4 regions of the Streptomyces sp. NPDC030862 genome follow, and region 3 is predicted to be linked to each of the others. Evidence: riboswitches for the same ligand, from Rfam matches in the RefSeq annotation. Region 3 holds a riboswitch; each other region holds the start of a gene.
The links. A riboswitch is a leader RNA that binds a small molecule or an ion and turns the genes downstream of it on or off. The one in region 3 is predicted to bind cyclic di-AMP.
Positions count from the first base shown of each region.

Region 1: linked by a shared signal. The riboswitch ahead of ACZ42X_RS29245 (M23 family metallopeptidase) and the one ahead of ACZ42X_RS26130 (C40 family peptidase) in region 3 are both predicted to bind cyclic di-AMP.
Region 2: linked by a shared signal. The riboswitch ahead of ACZ42X_RS19800 (C40 family peptidase) and the one ahead of ACZ42X_RS26130 (C40 family peptidase) in region 3 are both predicted to bind cyclic di-AMP.
Region 4: linked by a shared signal. The riboswitch ahead of ACZ42X_RS15095 (transglycosylase family protein) and the one ahead of ACZ42X_RS26130 (C40 family peptidase) in region 3 are both predicted to bind cyclic di-AMP.

Region 1 is NZ_JBVIEN010000012.1:110,181-113,380, forward strand. Features, by position in the region: gene ACZ42X_RS29240 (M16 family metallopeptidase) at 1-1,064, shown strand, start outside; cyclic di-AMP (ydaO/yuaA leader) riboswitch at 1,293-1,458, shown strand; gene ACZ42X_RS29245 (M23 family metallopeptidase) at 1,472-2,254, shown strand; gene ACZ42X_RS29250 (GntR family transcriptional regulator) at 2,448-3,113, shown strand.
Region 2 is NZ_JBVIEN010000007.1:77,292-80,491, forward strand. Features, by position in the region: gene ACZ42X_RS19790 (helix-turn-helix domain-containing protein) at 1-263, opposite strand, end outside; gene ACZ42X_RS19795 (ATP-binding protein) at 504-935, shown strand; gene ACZ42X_RS19800 (C40 family peptidase) at 1,005-1,484, opposite strand; cyclic di-AMP (ydaO/yuaA leader) riboswitch at 1,489-1,651, opposite strand; gene ACZ42X_RS19805 (hypothetical protein) at 2,312-2,515, shown strand; gene ACZ42X_RS19810 (urease subunit gamma) at 2,788-3,090, shown strand; gene ACZ42X_RS19815 (urease subunit beta) at 3,106-3,200, shown strand, end outside.
Region 3 is NZ_JBVIEN010000010.1:140,316-143,515, forward strand. Features, by position in the region: gene pcrA (DNA helicase PcrA) at 1-1,306, opposite strand, end outside; cyclic di-AMP (ydaO/yuaA leader) riboswitch at 1,505-1,661, shown strand; gene ACZ42X_RS26130 (C40 family peptidase) at 1,660-2,664, shown strand; gene ACZ42X_RS26135 (hypothetical protein) at 2,720-3,073, opposite strand.
Region 4 is NZ_JBVIEN010000005.1:130,165-133,364, forward strand. Features, by position in the region: gene eno (phosphopyruvate hydratase) at 1-718, opposite strand, end outside; gene ACZ42X_RS15095 (transglycosylase family protein) at 968-1,675, opposite strand; cyclic di-AMP (ydaO/yuaA leader) riboswitch at 1,679-1,848, opposite strand; gene ACZ42X_RS15100 (transglycosylase family protein) at 2,133-3,074, opposite strand.

The DNA.
Region 1 (3,200 bases), on a different contig from region 3:
TACGCGTCTCCCTGGAGGTCCCGGTCTCCCGGCTGGCCAAGGCTCTCGGCCTGGTCGCCGACGCCCTGCGCGCGCCCGCCTTCGCCGACAGCGAGGTCGAGCGCCTGGTGCGCAACCGGCTCGACGAGATCCCGCACGAGATCGCCAACCCGGCGCGCCGCGCCGCCATGCAGCTCTCCAAGGAGCTGTTCCCGGCCGACTCCCGGATGTCCCGCCCCCGCCAGGGCACCCTGGAGACGGTGGAGCGCATCGACTCCGCGGCCGTACGGGCCTTCTACGAGGCCCATGTCCGGCCCGCCACGGCCACCGCGATCGTCGTCGGCGACCTCACGGACGTCGACCTCGACGCGGTGCTCGCCGACACCCTCGGCGCCTGGACCGGTGACACCGCCGAGCCCCGCCCCGTCCCGCCCGTCACGGCCGACGACACGGGCCGCGTCGTCATCGTCGACCGCCCCGGCGCCGTGCAGACGCAGCTGCTGATCGGCCGCATCGGCTCCGACCGGCACGACCGCGTGTGGCCGGCACAGGTGCTCGGCACCTACTGCCTGGGCGGCACCCTGACCTCGCGCCTGGACCGCGTCCTGCGTGAGGAGAAGGGCTACACCTACGGCGTACGGGCCTTCGGCCAGGTGCTCCGCTCCGGTCCCGAGGGCAACGGCGCCTCGATGCTCGCCATCAGCGGCTCCGTCGACACCCCCAACACCGGCCCGGCGCTCGACGACCTGTGGAAGGTGCTGCGCACCCTCGCCGCCGAGGGCCTGACCGACGCCGAGCGGGACGTCGCCGTGCAGAACCTCGTGGGCGTCGCCCCGCTCAAGTACGAGACGGCGGCCTCGGTCGCGGGCACCCTCGCCGACCAGGTCGAGCAGCACCTCCCGGACGACTTCCAGGCGCGGTTGTACGCGCGCCTGGCCGAGACCGGGACGGTGGAGGCCACGGCCGCGGTCGTCAGCGCCTTCCCGGTGGACCGTCTCGTCACGGTGCTCGTCGGCGATGCCGCGCAGATCAAGGAGCCGGTCGAGGCGCTCGGTATCGGTGAAGTCAGCGTCGTCAGCGGCTGATTGACGGCGGGTCGGCCGCGCGTCACCTCCGGAACCCCGGCATCCGCACGGATGCCGGGGTTCCGCTGTCTGCACCCCGGCCCGCCACATGTCCGTTTTGTTGCGGAGGTTACGTGTCTGCCCTGTGGCGTGCGCTACAAAAAACCGTGTCCGTTTGGTGATTGAAAGATCAGCCGCTTAGCGTCTGATGCGCTGTCCGCCCGCCGTACCCGCCGCATCCGCGGCACCGGGCAGCCATCGCCGAATCCCCATCGGGCGCGAGCCCGGGGAGCCGGGGACCCACACGAAGTCCCTGGGGTGAATCGGACGCCTTCGCATCCGTGCGGAGGGGCCCGTAGGAGACCTTCCTGCTCCGAACCCGTCAGCTAACCCGGTAGGCGAGAAGGAAGGAAAGGATCAGCCACCGAATGGCGTTCACCCGTGCCACCGGGAAGCACCGTGCCCCGAGCCGCCTGAGCCGTAAGAGCGCACACGTCGCCGGCGTGGCGGCCATCGCCACCACCGGCGTCATCGGAACCCTCGCTTCCCCGGCGCTCGCCGCCGACGCGGACGTCCGCGCACTGGAGGACACCGGCCTCAACCAGGCGGTCATCACCGACACGCTCGCCGAGAGCGTGGACGCCCAGGCCGAGGCGCAGGAGCGCGAGGCCGAGGAGGCCGCCGCCCGCGCCGCCGCCCAGGCCGAGGCCGAAGCCGAGGCCAAGCGCAAGGCCGAGGCCCGCGTCAAGGCCGCCCGCGAGGCGGAGGAGCGCGCCGCCCGCGAGGCCGAGCGCAAGCGCCTGAACTCCTTCACGCTCCCGGTCGCCGGTTCGTACGTCAGCACCGGCTACCAGACCGGCGGCGCCATGTGGTCCTCCGGCAGCCACACCGGCGTCGACTTCCACGCCGCCTCCGGCTCCACGGTCGTCGCCGTGGGCCTGGGCACCGTCGTCGAGGCGGGCTGGGGCGGCGCGTACGGCAACAACGTGGTGATCCGGATGGCGGACGGCACGTACACCCAGTACGGCCACCTCTCCTCCGTCAGCGTCTCGGTCGGCGAGCGGGTCATGCCCGGCCAGCAGATCGGCCTCTCGGGCTCCACCGGCAACTCCTCCGGTCCGCACCTCCACTTCGAGGCCCGCACGAGCGCCGAGTACGGCTCCGACATCGACCCGGTCGCGTACCTGCGCTCGCACGGCGTCAACGTCTGACCCGCACATTCCGCGAAGAAGGCCCCGGCTCCCCATCCGAGCCGGGGCCTTCTTCGTGCGGCCATTGGCCAAAAGATATCCATGGATTTCGACCCGGCGTCGGAAATTCAGTCCCGTTGTCATAGAGTCACTGAACACTCGTCACATCGGTCGGACGCACGCTGTTTCGCGCGCATTACGTCGGAGGTTCGGTATGCGCATTCCCGCGCACTCGGTATGCACGGCGATTCGCGACGACATCGTCTCCGGCGTCTTCCCGCGCGGCGGCCGCCTCACCGAGGAGCAGCTGGCGCGCCGCTACGGCGTCTCGCGCGTCCCGGTCCGCGAGGCCCTGCGGACGCTGGAGTCCGAGGGCTTCGTCACCACCCGCCGCCACGCCGGGGCGTGCGTCGCCGAGCCCACCGAGCAGGAGGCGGCCGACCTGCTGGAGGTCCGGGCGCTGCTGGAGCCGCTCGGTGCGGCGCGCGCGGCCCAGCGGCGTACCGAGGCGCACCTCAAGGTGTTGCGGGGCCTGGTCAGGCTGGGCCAGGAGCGGGCGCGCCAGGGCCAGGGGGAGGACCTGCGGGCGCTCGGCGGCTGGTTCCACGAGACGCTCGCCCAGGCCTCCGGCAGTCCGGGCCTGACCGCCCTGCTGACCCAGCTGCGCCACAAGATCGCCTGGATGTACGCGGTCGAGCAGCCGGCCTCGCCCGTGGAGGCGTGGGCGGAGCACGGCGCGATCGTCGACGCGGTGGCGCGCGGTGACGCGGAACGGGCCCGGGCGCTCACCGCCCTGCACACCGAGCGCTCGCTCGGCGCGCACCGGCTGCGCGTGAGGACTCCGCAACATCGCGTCAACACGGCGAGCGCCCGAATTTAACAGCGAGGCCGTATACAGAAAGATTCACCGAAACGAAAAGCGGAGCCGTATCACCCGGGAATTCGGGGGCGATACGACTCCGCTGCA
Region 2 (3,200 bases), on a different contig from region 3:
CCGCCGTCCGCGGCCGCGCCGGAGAGGGCCTCCAGCAGCGCGCGCTGGCGCGGTTCGCGTACGCCGTAGGCGTCGAGCAGCCGTGACACGTCCTCGCCGGTCACCCCGCTGGCACCCGTCTCGATCCGGCTCACCTTCGACTGGTGCCAGCCGACGAGCCGGGCCGCGTCCCGGCTGGTGAGCCCGGCTCTCAGGCGCAGCCGCCGCAACTCCTCGCCGAGCTTGCGGCGCCGCACCGCCGGACCGTGCCGCGTGCCCCGCACGACAGCCCCACCTCCCGCCCTCCGGAACGCTGGACCAACCCGCCAGTCTGCCCGCGGGAACCGCTCTCGCGTAGCAGGGTTCACCGCTTCGAGCGACAGATATATGCATATCTTGGGGGATCGGCCCCACCCGGGGCGACATAAGTGGCACTCTGGCGCGAAGCGCAATCCGAGGCCGTCCTCGCACAACATCCGCTCCCTGTCGGAGTCCGGCCCCGGTGGGAAAGGGACAGCGTCGCCATGGCAGACCACCAGGAAGCATCCGTCACTCTGCCGAGCGATCCAGCCTCGGTCTCCGCAGCCCGCAGATACGTGGCGGACGTTCTTACCGAATGGGGCCTGCCGGCCGAGTCCGACACGGCGGACGCGGTACGGCTGATCGTCTCCGAGCTCACCACCAACGCCGTTCAGCACACCTTCGGGCAGTCGCCGACCTTCACGGTGGACATCCGGCTGGAACGGGACGAGCAGCTGCGCATCGGTGTCACCGACAGCCACCCGCGCTGGCCGCAGCGCCTGCCCGCGGCCGTCCAGCAGGACAACGGCCGCGGCATGGTCATCATCCGCTGGCTCACCGCCGAACGCGGTGGCCGCCTGACGGTCACTCCGACCGGCGAGGGCGGCAAGACGGTGTGGATCGTCCTGCCCTGGCCCGTCCCCGTCCGGGGCTGAGCGCACGCCCGGTACGGCGGCGGCCCCGTACCGCCCGGTCGTGCGGTACGGGGCGTACGAGCCCTCGTGTCAGCGCACGCGCCCGTAGTAGACCGACTTCGACCAGATGCGGTCGAGCTTGACCACCGAACCCGACTTCGGTGAGTGCCAGATCTTGTTGTCACCGGCGTACAGGCCCACGTGGTAGACGCGTCCACCGGAGTGGAAGAAGACCAGGTCACCCTTCTGCCGCTGCGACGTGGAGATGTGGCGGGTCTTGTTGTACTGCTGCTGCGCGGTGCGCGGCAGTGTCTTGCCGGCCTTCTTGTACGAGTAGAGCGTGAGGCCGGAGCAGTCGAACCGGGACGGGCCCGCTGCCCCGTATGCGTACGGGGAGCCCTTCTTCGACGCGGCGACGTTCAGCGCCTTCGAGGCGTGCGTCGCGGCGGCGGCCTCGGCCTGGGGGACGGCGCCCGGCGCCAGCATGGTGCCGCCGACGGCGGCGAGCGTCAGTGCCGAGACGGCACCGGCTCGGGACAGCAGAGACGGGACATGAATCTGCGCGGTCATAGCGCAACCCTTCGTCAGCCGCCTGTGAAGGATGACCTGTCGGGTTCGGGCTGGCGAAGTTGCCCGGCCGCTGACGCGGCTTCACCCCAAGGGGCGGCCATGGTGCGCTCGCCCCGGACTGCTTGGGTCCTCCACTCCTGCCGATCCACTCCTGTCGACCAGTCGTCCGGACGGCGGCAGGACTCGGCGTCCGCCCGGACCGCCCCGCCGCGGTGGCGGGGGCTTGTCGTCGAAGGGATCTTGACCCATGACAGGGCGAAATTCCGAGCCGAAACGGAGTTATGTGAGGCTCCTCACGACTGATCCATTCGAGTGGACAGAGGCGTTTTGGCGCGACGCGACGGCCGATTGATGATCCGTGGACCAGCGGCGGAAGGTGATGTTCCGCCAGATGCGTACACCATGGGCGCAACTCGTACAGTGCGTAATTCCCTCGTTTGCGTACGCCGAACGAGGGTGGCTCGTCGGCCCTTCTGCGCCCATCCGTGCTACGCGGAAATCCCTCATCAGGCGGGCTCCTGAGGGGTCGTCACCCGCGCAGCCCGACATTCGCCATCGAGAACACGCGGCGCACGCGCCAGCGTCCGGGTGTGCACCTCGCCCTCTCGTGCTCATGCGTCGGGATCGGTGCCTCCCGCGGTGCGGCCGTGCGCCCGGCGAGCGCCCGGTTGATCCGCTCCGGGGGTGGGGAAGCGTGCCGGATCGTTTCGTCGTCCTCGTGCGGGTGACCGGGCGCGTACCCGGGGTGTGGGGGTGGGTAGCCAGGGGCCGACTCGAGCCAACCGGCGAGTCAGACCCCGTCACCCCGCCACAGGGAGGGAATCCGTATGCGTCGCATCGCGGCCGTCGTCCTCGGAACCATCGCACTCCTCGGATCCACCGTCACCACCGCCTCGGCGGTGGCGGTGCCGGACCCCACCGCCGTCGTCGACTGCGTCACCACCAGCGCGACCGACCTGACCACCGTCGTCGACCCCGCCTCGCTCGCCCTGCCCTCGGAGGTCCCGGGCGCGAGCTGCCTGGCCGTCTGAGGCGGGCACCGCGGCTTGCCGGGCGGCACGGGCGCACCCGTACCGCCCGGCGAGCGGCCGCGCCTCGTATACGACCCGTGCTGCGGGCCCGGTGGGCGGCCGCTCATGTCCCATGGCCAGGCAAAGCCGTAGTTAACGTGCCGGAAAAACTTCTGCCCGAGATTGAAATATCTCTCCCTCACAATGTTTCCGCAGGTCAACAGAGTGTTGAAGCCGGATAGGGTCCCGCTGCCGCCCGGGGTCGTGCCGGGCGGGAACATGTGAGGTGAAACGTGCAACTGAGCCCGCACGAGCAGGAGCGCCTGCTCATCCATGTCGCTGCCGACGTGGCGGAGAAGCGCAGGGCACGCGGGGTGAGGCTCAACCACCCCGAGGCCGTCGCCCTCATCACCGCGCACATCCTGGAGGGGGCCAGGGACGGCCGGACCGTCGCCGAGCTCATGGCGTCCGGGCGCAAGGTGCTCAGCCGGGACGACGTCATGGAGGGCATCCCCGAGATGATCCACGACGTCCAGGTCGAGGCGACCTTCCCCGACGGCACCAAGCTCGTCACCGTCCACGAGCCGATCGTCTGACGGGGCCCGCCACCGATGATCCCCGGAGAGATCCTCTACGCCGACGAGCCCGTGCCCCTCAACGAAGGCCGCCCCGTCACCCGCCTCACCGTGCTCAACGCCGCCGACCG
Region 3 (3,200 bases):
AGACACGGGACTGGGCGTTCGTCCGGTAGAAGATCGCGACGTCGCCGGCCTTCGCCTCGCCCGCGTCCGTCAGCCGGTCGATCTCGTCGGCGACGAACTGCGCCTCGTCGTGCTCGGTGTCCGCGACGTACCCGGTGATGCGCGAGCCGGGGCCGGCGTTCGTCCACAGGTTCTTGGGGCGGCGGCTCTCGTTGCGCTCGATCACGGCGTTGGCGGCGGAGAGGATGGTCTGGGTGGAGCGGTAGTTCTGCTCCAGCAGGATCGTCGTCGCGTCCGGGTAGTCCTCCTCGAACTGGAGGATGTTGCGGATGGTGGCGCCGCGGAAGGCGTAGATCGACTGGTCGGCGTCACCGACGACGCACAGCTCGGCCGGGCCGAGGTCGTCGTAACCCGTCCCCACCAGTTCGCGTACGAGCGTGTACTGGGCGTGGTTGGTGTCCTGGTACTCGTCGACGAGGACGTGGCGGAAGCGGCGGCGGTAGTGCTCGGCGACGTCCGGGAACGCCTGGAGCAGGTGGACCGTCGTCATGATGATGTCGTCGAAGTCCAGGGCGTTGGCCTCGCGCAGCCGCGCCTGGTACATCCGGTACGCCTCGGCGAGCGTCTTCTCAAAACCGTCGGCGGCCTGGTCGGCGAAGGTCTCCTCGTCGATCAGCTCGTTCTTGAGGTTGGAGATCTTGGCGCTGAAGGACTTCGGCGGGAACTTCTTCGGGTCGAGGTCCAGGTCGCGGCAGACCAGCGCCATGAGCCGCTTGGAGTCGGCGGCGTCGTAGATCGAGAAGGACGACGTGAAGCCGAGCCTCTTCGACTCGCGGCGCAGGATGCGGACGCACGCGCTGTGGAAGGTCATCACCCACATGGCGTTGGCGCGCGGGCCGACGAGCTGCTCGACGCGCTCCTTCATCTCGCCGGCGGCCTTGTTGGTGAAGGTGATCGCCAGTATCTGGCCCGGGTGGACGTGCCGGGTGGCCAGCAGGTGGGCGATGCGGTGGGTGAGCACCCGGGTCTTGCCGGAGCCCGCACCGGCCACGATGAGCAGCGGCGAGCCGGTGTGGACGACGGCGGCGCGCTGCTGGTCGTTCAGCCCCTCCAGCAGCGCGGCGGGGTCCACGACGGTGCGCGGCGCGCCGTCGCGGTGGTACGCGTCCCGGGCCGGGGGCACGTCGAAGCGGTCCCCGAAGAGGTCGTGCGGGACCTCCTCCGGGGCCGGGGCGTGGCCCTCGGAGTCCTCGGGGGGCGGCGGCGGTTCCTCGGAGGTGTGGTTCCGCAGGTCCGCCAGGAAGCTGTCGTCAAAGAGGCTGCTCATCGCCTATCGAGTCTAGGCCGCCCCACTGACAGCCGGGGCCGAACCGGCTTCGTCGCAGAGCGCGATGACACATAAGCGGCGCGTAAAGGTCACGAAAATGTATCCGGCATATCGAACATCATCCTTCACAGCACCACCACACGTTGGCTAGCGTGCCGCACAAGCGGACCGTTCCCTCATCGGCGAACCACGCCGATCGGACCGCCCACGCCGAATCCACTCTCCCCGCTCGGGAGTTGGAACCGGGGACCCACCATGCACCATGGGGTGAATCGGCCGCTTCCGCAGGCCGTAGGGCACCTTCCGTTCGCCCGAACCCGCCGGTTGACCCGGTAGGCGGTCTACGGAAGGAGATGCCGGCCTTGGCGTCGCATCGCAAGCCGCGCAGCAGCACCACCCGCACGTTCGGTACGTTCGGTTCGTTTGGCACCAATTCCCCCGCCGTCGGGGTCACGACGGCCGCCATCGCCTCGTTCACGACCCTGCTGTCCGCCCAGTCGGCCGAGGCCGCGCCGGGCCGGCCGACGGTGGAGGAGGTGCAGAGAAAGGTCGACGACCTCTACCGGCAGGCCGGAGGCACGGGGACGCAGGCGCAGCGGTACGCCCAGCCCGTGCGGCCCGCCCAGCCAGCGCAGCCCGTGCGGCCCGTCCAGCCCGTCCAGCCCGCCCCGCTCATCCCGCACGTCCCGCACGTCGAGGCGGAGCCGACCGCGAAGCCCGACAACGATGCCGTCGAGGCCGTCGAGCCCGCCGAGGCGTGGAAGGCGGAGATCCCGACCCCGCGGGCCGAGCCCGCGAAGACCCCCGAGGCGCTGCGCGCCGGCAAGCGGACGGTGCAGCGCAAGCTCGCGGAGGCGCGCGCCCTGCTGGCGCGGGAGGAGACGCGGACGGAGGCGCCGGACCGGACGCAGGCAGAGGCCCCGGCCGGGACGCGGGCGGAGGCCCCGGCGTACGGGCCGGAAGCCCGCGGGACCGAGAGCGGAACCGGTCACGGTCCCGACCGCACCGCGGCCGAAGCCGACAAGGTGCTGGCCTTCGCCCGCGCCCAGCTCGGCAAGCCGTACGTCTGGGGCGCGGCCGGCCCGAGCTCGTACGACTGCTCCGGCCTGACCCAGGCGGCCTGGAAGGCGGCGGGCGTCGACCTGCCGCGGACCACCTGGGAGCAGGCCCACGTCGGCACGCGCGTCTCCATGGACGAGCTGCGCCCCGGCGATCTGGTGTTCTTCTACGACGACATCAGCCACGTCGGCGTCTACCAGGGCGACGGCGTGATGATCCACGCCCCGCGCCCTGGGATGAACGTCCGCGAGGACGCGGTCCACTCCATGCCGCTGTACGGCTGCGTGCGCCCCGCCTGAGGGGGCGGCCTGAGGGGGGCGGCCCGCCCGTGGGAAGCGGGCCGCTCAGGTCACATCAGGTCCAGAGCGTCGCGATGAAGATGTTGGCGACGGTGAGGCCGCCCACGGCGCCGAACAGCGCCTTGTCGACCGTCTCCTCGTCCCGCTTGACGTACACCAGGCCGAGAATGACGACCAGGATCGCCAGCTTCACGCCGATCTTGATGTTGTTCACGGTCTGGTCGTCGGCCTGGTTGAGCCCGACCAGGGCCACACCCGTCACCAGCATGGTCAGCGCGCCGTGCAGCATGCCGGGGCTGAAGCGCGCCGTGCCCGCGCCCATCGCCTTCATCTGGGACAGGAAGCCGCCCAGCAGGGCGCCGATACCGATGATGTGCAGCGCGACGAAGACATTGATGAGTACGTCCATGGGCCGGAGCCTAACCGGGGCCATAGCACCGGTCGCCGGTCAGGGTTGCCTCATTCATCGCCTCGGTCACAGCTGATACGGAATGAGAGATTCCAGGCGTGTCGCCGCCCACGGAAGCCGTTCCCGA
Region 4 (3,200 bases), on a different contig from region 3:
CCAGCGCGATGTCCTTGCCCGGGGTGTAGCCGGCCTGCTTGATGGCCTCGAGGATGAGGTCGAGGGCGGCGCGGTTGGAGTCGAGGTTGGGGGCGAAGCCGCCCTCGTCGCCCAGGCCCGTGGAGAGGCCCTTGTCCTTCAGGACCTTCTTCAGGGTGTGGTAGACCTCGGCGCCCCAGCGCAGGGCCTCGGAGAAGGACTCCGCACCGATCGGGGCGATCATGAACTCCTGGATGTCCACGTTGGAGTCGGCGTGCGAGCCGCCGTTCAGGATGTTCATCATCGGAACGGGCAGCAGGTGCGCGTTCGGGCCGCCCAGGTAGCGGAAGAGCGGCAGGTCGGACGCCTCGGAGGCGGCGTGCGCGACGGCGAGGGAGACGCCGAGGATGGCGTTGGCGCCGAGCGAGGACTTGTCCGGCGTGGCGTCCAGGTCGAACATCGCCTGGTCGATCAGCCGCTGCTCGGTGGCGTCGTAGCCGACGAGCTCCGGGCCGATCTGCTCGATGACGGCGAGGACGGCCTTCTCGACACCCTTGCCGAGGTAGCGGTCCTTGTCACCGTCGCGGAGCTCGAGGGCCTCGAACGCACCGGTGGAGGCACCGGACGGAACGGCAGCACGGCCGGTGCTGCCGTCGTCGAGGCCGACCTCGACCTCGACCGTGGGGTTGCCTCGGGAGTCCAGGATTTCCCGGGCTACGACGACGTCGATGGACGGCACGAGCATCTCCTTCTGGGATGTGACGCGAATTGTGACGCGAGCGGTGCAGGGTGCAGGGTCTCTTTGGCCTTGCGCCGTGCGACAAGAGCCTAACCGGCCGGGGGGCCGGGGCCAGCCGACGCCCGCCTCGTGGGACGAAAAACGACCCGAGGGCCCCGAATGCGGGGCAAAACCCCGCAAGGTTTACCTGCGGGTAACCACAAAGGCCCCGGCCCGCCCTGTGAGCGGCGGGCCGGGGCCTTCGGGGGGTCAGCTCAGATGGAGCTGCTGGCCCGGGTAGATGAGGTCGGCGTCGTCGACGATGTCCTTGTTCAGCTCGAACAGCTTCTCCCAGCCGCCCGCGACCTTCTTCTCGGCGGCGATGGTGCTGAGCGTGTCACCGGCCTGGACCTTGTACTCGCCGTCGCCCTTCTCGACCTTCTTGCCGGTCGGGGTGGTGACGGTCTTCGACGCGGCCTTCGGCGCGGACTCGGCGGCCTTCGGCGCCTTGGGGGCGGCCTTCGGCGCGGTGCGCTGCTCGCTGCGGGTGGTGGGCTGCTCGGCCGTGCGCTCGGCGGCGCCGCCGTTGTACGCGGCGTTGGACAGGCCCACGCCGCACACCGGCCACGCGCCCTTGCCCTGGCCGGCCAGGACCTTCTCGGCGATCTCGATCTGCTGGGCCTTGCTGGCCTGGTCGGCGGTGGAGGCGTACGCGGTGCCGCCGTACGCGGCCCAGGTGGAGGCCGAGAACTGCAGGCCGCCGTAGTAGCCGTTGCCGGTGTTGATGGACCAGTTGCCGCCGGACTCGCACTGGGCGACCTTGTCCCACTCGGCGGAGGTGGCGGCCGAGGCGGAGGTGGCGCCCATCAGCGGGGCGGCCACGGCGACGCCGGTGATGCCGGCGAACGCGGCGAAACGGACCGCCTTGGACGGGCGACGGTGCTTGGCCTTGCCGGAAACCTTGCTGGAAAACAGCATGGAGCATCTCCTCACCGACGCCTACGAGGTGAGCTGTCGGGTTAGGGCTGATGAGCTGCCCCGCCGCGCTCTCGCGCGGCCTCACCCCAAGCCGGCTCACGTACCGTCATCCGACGGCCGGGGGCCGGCACCTACCTTGGGTCCCCCGCTCCTGCCTTCGGCGCATCACGCGACGACTGTTCCCTCACGGCCGGCGGCAGGATTCGGCGTACCGGTCGAAGGGGCCCGCGGTGGCGAGCGATGACGACCGTAAACACAGAGCCCACTGAAGTTCAAAGACGGACATCCGGGTCAATCCGCCCCTACCGCCCGCGGCTTGACGGACGTTTGCGCAGGTGAGGGGCGGAACGGACACATCGTGCGTTCGTGAGGCGCCAGTTGGCACAAAGAGACTCATGTCTCACTGGCGCAGACCCGGACATAGAGGCACCAATAGCCCCTGCCTGGCCCCGGTCAACTAGGGCTGCGCGGGAGCCAGATCGAGGCTCTGGCCGGGGAGGATGAGGTCCGGATCCTCGCCCACGGTCTGGCGGTTGGCGTCGTAGAGGGCGGTCCAGCCGCCTTCGAGGTCCCTCTCCGCGGCGATGGCGGAGAGGCTGTCGCCGGGGCGGACGGTGTACGCGCCCGGCTGGGCGTCCGCCAGGTCGCGTGCCGCGCCGTCACTCCGCGAGGCATGGCCGTCCGTTTCGCGCCCGCTGACCGAATTGTCGGCGCCGGTGGCGGCGTCACCTTCCGGTGCGGCCGGGTCCGTGGCCGCCAGGTCCGTCGCCGCCGGGGGCTCCGCGGGGTCGGGCGCGCCGCGGTGCTTTCCGGTGCCGGGGGCCGGCGGGGCGGCCGGGGCGGCCGCATCCGGAGCGGCGTCCGGCGTGGTGGGCGTGGCGGGCTCGGCGGGCGCGGCGGGCGCGGCGGGCTCGGTCGGCAGGAGGCTCTCGACCGGGTCGGCCGGGGCCACGGGCTCCGTGGGCTCCACCGGCTGCGTGGCGTCGGACTCGGCCGGGGCGGGCGTCTCGGGAGCGGCGTCCGGCGTGGCCTCGGGCGTCGCGGCGTCGGTGGACGCGTCGGGCGTGGCGCCCTTCGCCGGCGCGGCGTCGGTGCCGCCCAGGCCCACGATGGGGGCGCAGGTCTCCCAGGTCTTGACGCCCGTCGCGGCGTAGACCTGCTCCGCCACGGCTATCTGCTGGGCGCGGCTGGCGAGGTCGGGGCGCAGGGCGTACTGCTTGCCGCCGTACGCGTCCCACGTCTCCTGCGAGAGCTGGAGTCCGCCGTAGAAGCCGTTGCCCATGTCGGCGCTCCACGCGCCGCCGGACTCGCACTCGGCGACCCGGTCCCACGTGTGGGCGTCGACGGCCGACGCGGAGCCGGCGCCGAGCAGCGGAAGGGCGATGGCGGATCCGGTCACCCCTGCCGCGACAACGATGGCGGGGGCCTGACGGGGTCGACGGTGCCTGCCGTTCCCGGAGCGCATGCGGTGTGCCTTTCGCGTGACTGCTGAGGTGACGGTGAACGTAGCGGCATTCGAACGCTA